Regions from separate parts of the Halopseudomonas salina genome, predicted to be linked through region 3. Evidence: predicted binding sites of a transcription regulator. Region 3 holds the regulator's gene; each other region holds the start of a gene.
The links. The regulator FliA, encoded in region 3, starts transcription of late flagellar genes. The targets are predictions, from matches to a motif close to CTAAAGTTTNNNNNNNNNNNGCCGNTAA.

Region 1 (3,570 bases), 170 kb from region 3:
CCCGTCCCCCGAGGCCATCCGCCTGATGGGCAGCAAACGCCAATCCAAGCTGGCCATGCTCGAAGCTGGCGTACCCTGCATTCCCGGTTATCAGGGCAGTGCCCAGGATGATGCAACCCTGACGCGGGAAGCTGCGGCAATCGGCTTTCCCCTGATGATCAAGGCCAGTGCCGGCGGGGGTGGGCGCGGCATGCGCCTGGTGCAGGACCCGGCGCAACTGTCTGGCCAGCTACGCAGCGCGCGGGCAGAAGCCCAAAGCGCTTTCGGCAGCGCCGAGCTGATACTGGAACGGGCGTTAATCCGCCCAAGGCACGTGGAAATCCAGATCTTCGGTGACAACCACGGCAACCTCGTGCACCTGGGCGAGCGGGACTGCTCGGTGCAGCGCCGCCATCAGAAGGTTATCGAGGAAGCACCCTGCCCGGTCGTGACGCCCGAACTGCGCGCCGCAATGGGCGCAGAAGCGGTCAAGGCCGCCGCCAGTGTCAACTACAGTGGCGCAGGCACCGTGGAGTTCATGCTGGATGCCGACGGCAACTACTACTTTCTGGAAATGAACACGCGCCTGCAGGTCGAGCACCCAGTCACTGAACTGGTCACCGGGCTGGATCTGGTAGCCTGGCAACTCGAGGTCGCCTCAGGCCTGCCGCTCCCTCTGCGCCAGGAGCAGATAGCACTGCAGGGCCACGCCATCGAGGTACGCCTGTACGCCGAAGACAGCCGCCGGGATTTCGTGCCCCAGACCGGACGCGTCGACCTCTGGCAGCCAGCGAATATCGAAGGAGTACGCATCGACCACGGTCTGCGCGAGGGTCAGGCAATAACCGCTTTTTACGACCCCATGCTGGCCAAGATCATTGCCCATGGCACTACCCGCGAACAAGCGCGCACTCGCCTGATCAACGCACTGGAACACTCGGTGCTGCTGGGCGTGAATGCCAATCAGCGGTTTCTGATCAATCTGCTGGCCCACCCGCAATTTGCGGCGGGTCACACCAGCACCGCTTTCATAACCGAGCAATTTCACAGCGATCCCAGCCTGACGCCCCAGCCCGTGGCCGCCGAGGATCTGGCGATGGCGGCAGCGCTTCTTTATCAGGCCTCTGCCAGGCGCTGCAAGCTGCCGCCCGCATTACAGGGCTGGAGTAACACCGCACCCATCCCCAGCCGTTTCCTGCTGCTCAATGACGGCGAGGTACATGCCGTTCAGATATCCACCTGCTCAGGCGAGGTTGCCGGCAGCCTGAATATCAGCGTCTCAGGCCGCTGCCTGCATCTGCGGATAATCGAGCAGACAGGTTCGGTCATGGTGTGCGAATTGGATGGCATTCGTTATCGCCGCCCCTGCCTGATCAACGGTAAGCGGATAGCCCTTTACTGTGAGCAGGGCAATCTGCAGTTAGAGGATGTATCCCACCGGCCACCGGCAGCTGCTGCCGACGTCACATCAAACCGGCTGCTGGCACCCATGGATGGGGCCGTTACCGAAGTCATGGCAAAGGTGGGCGAACAGGTCAGCAAGGGCCAGGCTTTGCTGCGCATGGAAGCAATGAAAATGGAGCACACACTCAAGGCCCAGATAAACGGCACCATAAGCCAGCTACTCGCCAGCGAAGGCCAGCAGGTTAAAGCGCGGCAACTGTTGGTCGAGTTCAACTGAGCGGCCACAAACCACCACTGGGGTTTTGCCAATACATGTTGATATGAACGGGTTATTTACCTGTAGCGCTATTGTATCTGACGGCGAATAACGTCAAATTGACATCATGACTGCCAACAAAATAACACTCAGGTTTTCTGGGCGTTGGTCGATAAAATAAAAAGATGTGTCTGGCCACCAGATGCCATTGTGCGCCTGGCTGGTAACGGTCCCGGGGGAGAGGTTGTAGATGAACGTATTGCGCAAAATAAAAATCAGCCAGCGTATCTGGTTAATCCTGATAGTCGCACTGGTCAGCATGACGGTACTCGCTGTGGCCGCTCTGGCCACTCTGCGGTCGGAGTACAAACAGGCCGAAGTTACCAAGGCAACCCACCTGGTCGAGTCTGCCCATACCCTGATGGGCTACTACCACTCCCGCGAAGTCTCCGGCGAACTTACCGGCGAGCAGGCCCGTACCGCTGCACTCGAAGCACTGCGTACCATGCGCTACGGCGGCGGCACCGAGTACTTCTGGGTCAACGACATGGACAACGTCATGGTCATGCACCCCATGGCGCCCCAGACCGAGGGTGTAGACCTGACCACCATTACCAATAGCGACGGCCGCCCCAACGTCATTACCGAAATGGTCAAACTGGCGCGCGACCAGGGTACCGCCTTTATCGAATATAGCTGGTCACGCCCTGGACAGAACCCGGGTGAAGGTGAAGCGCACCAGAAAATCGCCGCCTTCACGCACTTCGAGCCCTGGGATTACATGATCGGCACAGGCATCTTTATTGCCGACATGGAAGCCAAGTTCATCGCCGAGGCCGTCAAGGTAATGATCTTCGTGACCCTCCTCACCCTGCTCATGGTCCTCATTCTGTATATCATCGGCCGCAGCATTTCCCGACCTTTGAACAGTGTGGTTGAAGCCATGCGCGATATCGCCAGCGGCGAAGCCGACCTGACGCGCAAGCTGGACGACAACGCCCAGGACGAGCTGTCTCTGATCGCCAGCCACTTCAACAACTTCACCGCAAACCTGCGCGGCATAGTTCACCAGCTGGGTGACAGCGCCAACCAGTTGACCAGCGCTGGCCAACAGCTGAGCCAGATAAGCAACAACAGCCTGCGCGGCATGACTCAACAATCCGAGAAAATGGAATTGATGGCCACAGCGGTCAATGAGATTACCTACGGCGTGCAGGACGTGGCGCAAAACGCCAACGCGGCAGCCCAGGAAGTCGAAAACGCCAACGAGGGCGCCAACAATGGCCGTGTTCAGGTCACCAGGACCATCGAGCAGATCACCCACCTGTCAGACAGCGTAAAGACCGCCGTCACGCACATGGAAAGCCTCTCCAGCGATGCCCATGAAATCACCTCGGTACTCGATGTGATACGCAATATCGCCGAGCAGACCAATCTGCTGGCCCTGAACGCCGCAATCGAGGCAGCCCGCGCCGGGGAAATGGGCCGCGGTTTTGCCGTGGTAGCCGACGAGGTGCGTAATCTGGCGCAACGCACCCAGAAGTCCACCGAAGAAATTCACAATATGATCAACAAGCTGCAGACCAACACTCAGACCGTGGTGGAGGTGATCAACGAGAGTGACCGCTACTCGGAGCTCAGCGTGCAGCAGGCCACAGCCGCAGGCGCAGCCCTTGACCAGATCACCGAGTCGATGCAGCAAATGGTAGCCCTGAACGCCTCCATCGCCAGCGCCACCACTCAGCAATCCACAGTCGTGGAAGACGTCAACCGCAGCGTCACCGAAGCCGCGGAACTGGCCCGCGAAACCACCGACGGCGCCCAACAAACCGCCCAAGCCAGCGAACACCTCACTCAACTTGGCAAACAGATCGACGGACTGGTAGCGCGCTTTAGGGTATAAGGGCAGCGGCAAGCCTCAAGCTGCAAGC
Region 2 (3,570 bases), on a different contig from region 3:
GCTGGACGCACCAATTCACTTTCTGCCATCGGGGGGTAACCTTGTAACCTCTTCGTTGTCGGCTGCAATGGATCCACGAGTAGACGAACAACAGGTGGAAGAACAGATGCGCGATGATGTTGCGCCGGGTGCTGGCGCGGACCTTGATGAAGACCAGGACGACCATCGCCCCGGTTAGGGGCTAGTCAGGTAGGGGTCAGCTAGAAAAGATCTTCCTTTTCGAGGCGACGTGCCTCGCGCTGCAGATAGTTCACGAAGCGATCTATCTGGCGTTGCACATTCGCCTGATTCTGACGAAAGGCCAGTCCGACCTGGGTTTCGTTGCTGCCCGAATCGTACTGGGCATGCCGTATCTCGATGCTCAGGTTGAGGCGCCCGCTTTCCGGAAGTTCCAGAGAACAACGCTCAAACAGGTCTCCCGGCGGCAACTGGTGTGTGCAGTCTCCGCTAAAACGGGCCTTGCAGCCTGTTGCGGAGATATCAATGAGGGTGCCATCCAGGGCCACATTGCGCTCTGAGTGACCCAGATGCACCGACAGTTCCATGCTGCGTCGCACGGCAGCCCTGAAGGCCCCACGCTTCTGGTGATAGACCATCTCTTCGGGAAGGGGAGCGCAATAGGTAGGCACTCCATCAAGCATCAACCTTTGCACGCCGGGACAGTGCCAGCGCATGTGTACGCCTTCATGCCAGGCGTCTACTCGAAATGCTTCTCCCGCGGTGGCAAACCGGTCGCCATCGCGGGGCATCATCTCGTCAATCCAGAGGGTCTTGGTGGCATTGTCTATCTGCACAATGAAGCTCTGAAACTTTTGCGGACGGTCAGCGAAGGTAACGCGCAGATGATCACGGTGCTGCTGGATATTTTTCAGCAGCGAGAGAATCTCTACTGGAGAACGGACGTCCCGCGGTGGCTGCGGTCCTGGTTCCTGGTTGAATAAGCTGGACACTGAAGGCTCTCGAGTTCAAAAGGTCAGGCATACTACTACAGTATGCTGGCTATCTGACACGCCGTTCAGGCCTTGGTCAGGTTGCGTTGATTACCGGAACGGCTGGCAACACCTTGACGATCGTATACGCTCTGACTTGCCTCACCCTGATTACGCAGAAGATCAAGTAAGCGGCCAGTGGCCTGTTGATTATGCCGGACCAGTCGCGCGTTGCGCAGGTTGGCTGCCTGGCAGCGTTGCAACGCGTTCTGAAATGCAGAATAGACCTCCAGTAGCGTAGCGGCTCCTGAGGATCTGATGTGTGCTTCGAGCCCATCTCCGGGCGCAATACCAATCTGCGAGCACCAAGTTCGAATAGCGAGGTCATGATGAGCGAGGGCGTCGACCAAGGGGGCTTTGGCAGACAGCAGTTTCTCAAGCTCATCCATGTCACGGTTGATAAGCGCTTGTTGCTCCTGGTCCAGAAGTTCGGCGAAAGCTTCGCAGTCCGGCTGCGCTTGCAAGAACACCTTCTCCAACTGTTCCATCCGCTTTCTCCGCTAATCGCTATACCGGCAAGGAGTCCGGACACGGCTCCGCAGGGTTATTCCAGAGCCAGCAGTCTGTCAGCAATGCGGCCGCTGTCAGCATTATAGCTGCCATCACTGATGGCCTGCCGAATCTGGGCTACACGCTCGCTATCGACCACTGGCAGTTCACGCAGCCGCTCTTCCACTGCTTGTAACTGCTGGGCCTGTGGGCTCAATTTGACCTGTCCATCTTCCGCAGGTGTGTTTTGCGCGTTTCCTTGCGCGGCAGGACGGGTGCCTTCGGCCGCGGCATCACGCTTGCCCATGGTAGCGCCTGTCTGGGCACCCCGATTGGCACTGTTTGATGCGTTGAAGTCAATAACCATTCTGTTTTCCTCAGAACCTGAATGCTTTACTAACACCTGTAACGGCCGATGCAGTCAAAACTTTAGGAAAAATTTATGTGAATCTGGTCACGTTTCTTCGCCGAATTTCACGATCCGATTATAGAGCAAATGAGCAATAACTTCACATTGCGACTTCAACCTGCCCGGGGCCGGTGATTCTGGCCTTGACCACGCGACCGGAGCGCGAATTTCGCACACGTATCTGACTGCCCATATTTCCGTTTTCCAGGGCTTCGCCCGGCATGCGCACCGATACATGGCTGTTGGCAGCACTGATCACCACCTTGTCGCCTCGTTTGACGACCTCCTGCTGCTCCAGCTGATTGGGCGCCAAAACCGTATCGGCCGCCACCTGGCGTCTCAGGCGCAGGCCCGCTACCTGAGCAATGTCGGTCAGATAGGCGTTGTTCAAAAGACCCACGTCACGCTCGAGCAGGGTGATATCCTGCATGGTAATCACGGCATGGCGCGACAGTGGCCGAGTGGTCACAAGAACGGGTTGGTACAGACTCACCTGGGCCGGCACGAAGAGCCGCCAGCGCACCTCACTGTCACAACTGAGTCGCACGGTGACCCGGCCGACAGGTTCGGCCGGGCTTTCCAGTTCGGCATGCAGCGCTCCCTCCGGGCACAACGGCAAGCGTAGCCGGTTGTCCAGGCGATTGACTGTGACCTCGTAGCGGGCGTCCCGTGCACTGCGCTGCAGGTGACTCTCGATTTCTTGCTCAAGAAAAGAGGTGGTCGCGCCGATAAGTTGATCAATCAGTGGATTGGCGGAAACGCCTGCGCAAAAAAATAGCGGCAATACCGCGCACCCTGTGAGAAAACGCATACAATGAACCTTGATGACGAGTGGGTTGGCGCATGTCAAAAAAACGCCGTAACGAGCACTACCCTAACAGCGCAGCAAGATGCATGCCGTTTCATTCAAGATATTTGAGGAGTCGTCCATGGCTGGCGTAATGGATTCGGTAAACCAACGTACCCAGCTGGTCGGTCAGAACCGCCTGGAACTCTTGCTGTTTCGCCTTGCAGGACCGCAGTTGTACGGCATCAATGTTTTCAAGGTGAAGGAGGTGCTGCAGTGTCCCAAGCTCACTATCTTGCCGCGGTTGAATCCGGTCGTGCGGGGGGTCGCGCATATTCGCGGAGGTACCCTGCCCATCATCGACCTCAACAAGGCCACTGGTGGGCCGGGGCTCGATGATTTGAGTACGGCGTTCGTGATCATCACCGAATATAACTACCGTGTTCAGGGCTTTCTGGTGCGTTCAGTCGAACGAATCGTCAATATGAACTGGTCAGAAATACACCCGCCGCCACGGGGCACCGGTCGCGACCATTACCTGACAGCGGTGACCCGCGTCGACGACAAGATGGTCGAGATTATCGATGTCGAGAAGATTCTTGCCGAAGTCGTGCCAACTGTGGAGACCATCACCGCAGGTGTGATCGATGAGGTAACCCATACCGAAGCTCTGGCGCGCAAGGTGCTGATCGTTGATGACTCATCGGTGGCGCGCAAACAGGTCGTCCGATGTCTGCAGGAAGTGGGTGTGGAAGTGGTCGCGCTCAACGATGGACGTCAGGCGCTCAACTGGCTTCGTGACTTGGTCGAAAATGGCCAGGGTGTATCTGATCTGTTGATGATGGTTTCAGACATCGAAATGCCGGAAATGGATGGGTACACGCTGACCGCCGAGG
Region 3 (3,570 bases):
GCGCACCTGGCCCACAGCATCCCGGTCATGCGCGAAGAGCTGGTTGATCAGGGCGGCATTGTTGCATTGGTCGGTCCCACCGGCGCCGGCAAGACCACCACCCTGGGCAAGCTTGCCGCACGCTATGTGCTCAAGCATGGCAGCCAGCATGTGGCTCTGGTCACCATGGATACCTATCGCATTGGTGCCCACGAGCAATTGCGTACCCTTGGGCGTATTCTCAATGTGCCGGTGCGCGTGGTTGACGAGCAAAACAGCCTGGCCGATGTGCTTCAGGAATTCTCCGGCAAGCGCCTGGTGCTGGTCGACAGCGCCGGCCTTCAGGCCCAGGACCCGCATCTTCACGGCCAGCTCAATCAACTGGCGGCACTGGGCCATCGTGTCAGCAAGTTGCTGGTGCTGGCAGCAACCAGTCAGTATCAGGTGCTCAAGGCTGCTTATCACACCTACAAGGTCTGTGGCCTCAGCGGTTGCGTGTTGACCAAGGTCGACGAGGCAGCCACTCTCGGAGAAGCATTGGGTCTGGCCATGCAACAGGGTTTACCGGTAGCCTATCTGGCAGATGGCCAGCGCATACCGGATGATATTGCCAAGGCAGTGGGGCATCAGCTGGTCAGCCGCGCGGTCAGTCTGGCGGGCAACGAGGCGCCGGCAGATCAGGCCATGGCAGATGTGTTTGCCGGTATACTACACACCCAGCGGGCAAGCTAACCGAACTTATAAGAAGGTAATCAACGCAGATGGGCAGCAAACATCCGGTTCAGGTTATTGCGGTCACCGGCGGCAAGGGCGGCATAGGCAAGACCAACGTGTCAGTCAATCTCGGCCTCGCACTTGCCGATTTGGGGCGGCGTGTCGTCCTGCTTGATGCTGACCTTGGTCTGGCCAACGTCGACGTTCTGCTCGGACTCAAGGCCAAGGCGACGCTGGCTGACGTGCTGGAAGGAACCTGCGAGCTGCGCGATGTGCTGCTCAACGGCCCCGGGGGGATCCGCATCGTTCCAGCCGCTTCCGGCGCTGCCAGCATGGTCAACCTCAATCCCCAGCAGCATGCGGGTCTGATTCAGGCGTTCAGTGAAATCGGTGACAATATCGATGTGCTGATTGTCGACACCGCCGCCGGAATCGGCGATTCGGTTGTGAGCTTCGTACGCGCCTCCCAGGAAGTTCTGGTGGTTGTCTGCGATGAGCCCACCTCGATTACCGACGCCTATGCGCTGATCAAACTGCTTAATCGTGACCACGGCATGACGCGCTTTCGCGTGTTGGCCAACATGGTTCACACTCCCCAGGAAGGTCGTCTGGTGTTCAGCAAGCTGACCAAGGTCACCGATCGGTTTCTGGATGTGGCCCTGCAGTATGTTGGCGCGGTACCCTACGATGAAAACGTACGCAAGGCGGTGCAGAAACAGCGCGCGGTATATGATGCTTTCCCGCGTAGCAAGGCATCGCTGGCGATCCGCGGGATCGCACAGAAGGTGAACGCCTGGCCATTACCGGCCAATCCACGCGGCCACCTTGAATTTTTTGTCGAGCGCCTGGTGCAACAGACCGGAACAGGCCTATGACCTTAACGGCAGGTGGGGTGAGCATGTATACACGCGCACAGGGTTCCGCGGGTTCCCAGGATCGTCTGGTCGAACAGTTCGCTCCTCTGGTCAAGCGTATTGCCTACCATCTGCTGGGCCGCCTGCCGGCCAGCGTCCAGGTTGATGATCTTATACAGGCCGGCATGATCGGCTTGCTCGAAGCCTCTCGCAAGTTTGACAATTCCAAGGGCGCCAGCTTCGAGACCTATGCCGGTATCCGTATTCGTGGGGCCATGCTCGATGAGGTACGCAAGGGTGACTGGGCGCCACGTTCGGTACACCGCAATACTCGCATGGTCAGTGATGCAGTGCGCGCCGTCGAGTCGCGGCTGGGACGTGATGCCAAGGATCAGGAGATAGCTGCAGAGCTGGAAATGAGTCTTGAGGAATATTATTCGATCCTCAATGATACAGCCGGCAGCAAGCTGTTCAGCTTCGATGACCTGCTCGAATCCGGAACCCGGGCCGACGCACACGGCGACGAAGAGCCCTTTGGCGGGCTGGAGGACCAGCGTTTTCGCCAGGCTCTGGTGGAAGCAATTGACACCCTGCCCGAGCGTGAGCGTCTGCTGCTGTCGCTATATTACGACGAAGAGCTGAACCTCAAGGAAATAGGCGCAGTGCTTGGTGTCAGTGAGTCGCGCGTCAGTCAGTTACACAGTCAGTGCGCAGCGCGGCTGCGCGCCAGGCTGGGCGGATGGCGAAATGATTGATTTTGTGGTCAACATCCGGACAATGCCCACAGAACGAGAATATCGCCTGGCAGTAACAGGTACGAAGACGAACTAATGTCAGCGGAGGCAGCACGATTGGGCCACTCCGGTTACACTGGCGTCAATAAAACGTGAAAGGCTTGTTTGGCCAGTAGCTTAACGGAGTGTGACAACGCACTCTTCCTGGTGTGTACGGAGGTCGACTTGGACAAGAATATGAAAATTCTCATCGTTGATGATTTTTCAACGATGAGGCGCATCATCAAGAATTTGTTGCGCGACCTGGGGTTCACCAACACGGCGGAAGCCGATGATGGCACCTCCGCGCTGCCAATGCTGCAAAGCGGTAATTTTGACTTTCTGGTTACCGACTGGAACATGCCCGGCATGAGCGGCATCGATCTGCTACGTGCAGTACGAGCTGACGAACGCCTCAAGCATCTCCCGGTGTTGATGGTTACCGCTGAAGCCAAACGCGATCAGATCATCGAGGCCGCCCAGGCCGGTGTGAACGGTTACGTTGTCAAGCCGTTTACCGCTCAGGCACTCAAGGAAAAGATCGAGAAGATCTTCGAGCGCGTTCAGGCTAAATAACAACCGGGGTACAGGTTATGGCGTTAAGTAAGGACACCGGCCAGGCTACCGCTCAGGAATACGAACATTCCCTGAAGGACAATGCGCGGCAGTTGGTCGATCTCTTGGAGAAAGGGCAGTTCGGCGAAGCCATACTGGTCATTCACGCGATCAATCAGGCACGCGACCGCGGTCTCTATCATGAAGTGGGGCTGCTGACGCGTGCGCTGCACAACGCCATCGTCAACTTTCAGCTCGATACCAGCCAGGCGCTGGGTGATGATGTTGAAGCCACGCGTATCTCGGATGCCTCGGATCGGTTGGACTATGTCGTGACACTCACCGACAAGGCGGCCAACCGCACCATGGATCTGGTTGACGCCAGTGCGCCTATCGTTGCCAATCTGGGCCAGGAAGCCGCTGCACTGCGCACCGACTGGGAACGTCTGCAGCGACGCGAAATGGCCGCCGGCGAATTCCGCGACCTGTACAAGCGCATGGGTGACTTTCTGGAGAAAACCGAAAGCTCAGCCACCCAGGTCAGCGGTCAGTTGAATGAGATTGTCATGGCTCAGGATTATCAGGACCTCACCGGTCAGGTGATCAAGCGGGTGATTACTCTGGTGCATGACGTCGAGGAAAGCTTGCTGGATCTGGTACGCATGGCCGGTCAGGTGGATCGTTTTGCCGGCATA
Region 4 (3,570 bases), on a different contig from region 3:
TCATGCCGACAAAACGGTTCTCGACGATATCCAGACGGCCAATGCCGTTCTCACCGCCGATGCGGTTAAGTTCGGCAAGCACGGTAGCGGGAGACATCTCCTTGCCGTCGATGGCGCTGATATCACCTTTACGATAGGTCAGCTCGATATAGGTTGGGGAGTCGGGAGCGTTCTCTGGCGACTTGGTCCACTTCCACATGTCTTCTTCATGTTCGGTCCAGGTGTCTTCCAACACGCCGCCTTCATAGGAAATGTGCAGCAGGTTGGCATCCATGGAGTAAGGAGACTTTTTCTTGCCGTGACGCTCGATCGGTATGCCGTGCTTTTCCGCGTAATCCATCAGCTTCTCGCGCGACAGCAGGTCCCATTCACGCCAGGGTGCAATCACCTTGACGCCCGGTTTGAGCGCATAGGCGCCCAGTTCGAAACGCACCTGGTCGTTGCCCTTGCCGGTCGCACCATGGGAGATAGCGTCGGCGCCGGTCTCGTTGGCGATCTCGATCAGGCGCTTGGCGATCAGCGGGCGCGCAATGGATGTACCCAGCAGGTACTCGCCTTCATAGACGGTATTGGCGCGGAACATCGGAAACACGAAATCACGCACGAACTCTTCGCGCAGATCGTCGATGTAGATCTCCTTCACGCCCATGGCCTTGGCCTTGGCACGTGCTGGCTCGACCTCTTCGCCCTGCCCCAGGTCAGCGGTGAAGGTCACGACTTCGCAGTCATGGGTATCTTGCAACCACTTGAGAATTACCGAGGTATCCAGACCACCGGAATAGGCCAGGACGACTTTTTTCACATCAGACATTACGCGCTCCCTTGAAAATTGATCAACGCCACGCACGGGGCGACGGGCAAAGCGCTATTCTAGCGCCCAGCCGGGAGGAATCACAGGGGAGATAGATCAGCTCTTTTCGAGTTTCAGGTTTACGCGACGGTTCAGCGCCCGGCCTTCAGCACTGCGGTTGCTGGCAACCGGGTAGCGATCACCGTGGAAACGCAGGCTGAACAGCTCTTCTGCCACTCCGCGCTCTACAAGGTAATTGCGCACAGCCAGAGCTCTCTGGCGAGCCAACTCCCGATTGTCGAGCCGGTTACCGACGTTGTCCGAATGGCCTTCAAGCACGATACCGGTTATTTCCTCGTCGGCCTGGAGATATTCCAGCGCCGTATCAAGCAGCTGTTTGGCGCTGGCTGATAGGTGAGTCCCGCCGCTGGCAAAGCTGACAACACTATTGGAAATCTGATCGAAATTCATTGGCAGCAATCCGGCGCTGCATTTCTGGAAATCAGTCCAGGCCTGCTGATAACCGATACTGGATACCACCACTCGCACTGGCTCCACTGCATTGGCCCAGGCAGCGCGCTGAATTGTCGGGTGCAACCCACTTGCCAGGCCCGCGAGCATCTGACCTGCCTGCTGCTGTGGAACGCGTATGGCAACCTGCTCGTCAGATACAGCCGTGTAGCCCAGCAACCGGGCCCGCGCCTGGGGCTGCCACATGGGCGCGTCATTGTAGAGCTGCGCCTGACCGGGCCGCATGAGGTTGTTCCAAGCCTTGAGCTCGAATACCGGGCGCTCCCCTGCGCGCCTGACGAACACGGCGTCGCCATAACCGCTGACCGGCTGGGTCAGGCGACATTCGAACTTGTCGCCCTCGACCGACCATTCCACCTCTTCCATGCGCGTCTGAAATGTCAGCGCATGGGCAGGCAGGGCCACCGTCAGCAGTAATGCAATACAGGCTCGAGCCACGGGTTTCTCCGAAAGATGAACTCTTCTCAATGGGTTACATCGGCGAGAAGGCGGAAAACTTTACCCCGTCGGTGTGTAAAATCCGGGGCGCTTCCGGTAGCATTAGCCCATTCAAATTCTCTGGAATACCCGCTGATGACCGACCGCATCACCCTGATCAGGCCGGACGACTGGCACATACATCTGCGCGACAATGATGTATTACCTGACACCGTAGCCGATGCCTCTCGCGTATTTGCCAGAGCAATAGTGATGCCAAACCTGGTACCACCAGTGCGCGACGGCCAACAGGCCGACGCCTACAAGGCGCGCATATTGTCCGCTCGTCCTGCTGGCTCTAACTTCACTCCACTGATGGTGCTCTACCTTACTGACCAGACCAGCCCGCAGATTATCCGCGAAGCCTGGGCAGCGGGTCAGGCCGTCGCCGCCAAGCTCTACCCTGCCGGCGCAACCACCAACTCGCAGTCAGGCGTCACTGCGCTGGAGAATATTTATCCAGCCCTGGAAGCCATGGCGGAGGTGGGAATGCCTTTGCTGGTTCATGGTGAGGTAACCCATGCCGACGTTGATATCTTTGATCGCGAAAAGGCTTTCATCGACCAACAACTGGTGGGGGTGGTCGAACGCTATCCGACCCTGAAGGTGGTCTTCGAGCACATAACCACAGCCGATGCAGTGGATTTTGTACAAAGCGCATCAGGCCGCGTTGCCGCCACCATTACTGCGCATCATCTGCAGTACAACCGCAACCACATGCTGGCTGGCGGGATTCGTCCGCATTTCTTCTGCCTGCCGATTCTCAAGCGCCAACGCCATCAGCAAGCGCTGTGTGATGCCGTGGCTTCCGGTTCCAGCAAGTTTTTCCTGGGAACCGATTCCGCGCCCCACGCCCGGCATGCCAAAGAGGCAGCCTGTGGTTGCGCCGGCTGCTATACCGCCTTTGCTGCCATCGAGATGTATGCCGAAACCTTTGACCACCTGGGCATTCTCGACAAGCTCGAGGGTTTTGCCAGCCTGCATGGCCCTGATTTCTACGGTATGCCGCGCAATACAGACCGGATCACCCTGGTGCGCGACTCCTGGACTGCACCTGAAACCCTGCCCCTGGGTGATCAGGTTATCGTTCCGCTGCGCGCTGGCGAGACCCTGCAATGGCGCGTCGCTTGACCGCCAACCATATTAAGGATCGCTTGTGAGCGAGTTTGAGTTCGACACCGAAGACCAGCAACCCGCAAGTAAAGGGCCCAAGTCGCCAATGGCTTATCGCTTCCGTGGTTTTTTACCGGTGGTGGTAGACGTGGAGACCGGCGGCTTCAACAGCGCTACCGATGCGCTGCTGGAAATTGCCGCCACTATTGTCGAGATGGATGAAGAGGGCATGATCTACCCTGGGGATACGCACTTCTTTCGCGTAGAGCCCTTTGCCGGAGCAAATGTAGAAGCAGCCGCACTGGAATTTACCGGAATCAAGCTGGATCATCCCCTGCGCATGGCAGTGACCGAAGAGCACGCCCTGACGGACATCTTCAAACACGTGCGCAAAGCGGTCAAATCCGCCGGCTGTAATCGTGCGGTGCTGGTTGGGCACAATGCATTCTTCGACCTGGGGTTTCTCAATGCCGCTGTTGAGCGCACGCAGATAAAGCGCAATCCCTTTCACCCGTTTTCCTGCTTTGACACCGCCACGCTGGGCGGCCTGGCGTTCGGCCAGACGGTGCTGGCCAAGGCCTGTTCCGCCGCCGACATCGAGTTCGATGGCCGCGAGGCTCATTCCGCACGCTATGACACCGAAAAAACCGCCGAGCTGT

Region 1: the regulator FliA is predicted to act here: its motif matches at 1,788-1,815, upstream of IEV54_RS07520 (methyl-accepting chemotaxis protein).
Region 2: the regulator FliA is predicted to act here: its motif matches at 1,884-1,911, upstream of flgM (flagellar biosynthesis anti-sigma factor FlgM).
Region 4: the regulator FliA is predicted to act here: its motif matches at 1,796-1,823, upstream of IEV54_RS03820 (flagellar protein MotY).

What each region holds. Positions count from the first base shown of each region.
Region 1 is NZ_BMFF01000003.1:14,043-17,612, forward strand. It holds gene IEV54_RS07515 (acetyl/propionyl/methylcrotonyl-CoA carboxylase subunit alpha) at 1-1,660, shown strand, start outside; gene IEV54_RS07520 (methyl-accepting chemotaxis protein) at 1,890-3,542, shown strand.
Region 2 is NZ_BMFF01000001.1:428,517-432,086, forward strand. It holds gene IEV54_RS02130 (MFS transporter) at 1-178, shown strand, start outside; gene IEV54_RS02135 (flagellar brake protein) at 201-950, opposite strand; gene IEV54_RS02140 (flagella synthesis protein FlgN) at 1,016-1,477, opposite strand; gene flgM (flagellar biosynthesis anti-sigma factor FlgM) at 1,534-1,845, opposite strand; gene flgA (flagellar basal body P-ring formation chaperone FlgA) at 1,988-2,698, opposite strand; gene IEV54_RS02155 (chemotaxis protein CheV) at 2,817-3,570, shown strand, end outside.
Region 3 is NZ_BMFF01000003.1:180,623-184,192, reverse strand. It holds gene flhF (flagellar biosynthesis GTPase FlhF) at 1-711, shown strand, start outside; gene fleN (flagellar synthesis regulator FleN) at 741-1,568, shown strand; gene IEV54_RS08220 (RNA polymerase sigma factor FliA) at 1,565-2,302, shown strand; gene IEV54_RS08215 (chemotaxis response regulator CheY) at 2,519-2,896, shown strand; gene IEV54_RS08210 (protein phosphatase CheZ) at 2,914-3,570, shown strand, end outside.
Region 4 is NZ_BMFF01000001.1:806,758-810,327, reverse strand. It holds gene IEV54_RS03825 (argininosuccinate synthase) at 1-811, opposite strand, end outside; gene IEV54_RS03820 (flagellar protein MotY) at 908-1,759, opposite strand; gene pyrC (dihydroorotase) at 1,895-2,929, shown strand; gene rnt (ribonuclease T) at 2,955-3,570, shown strand, end outside.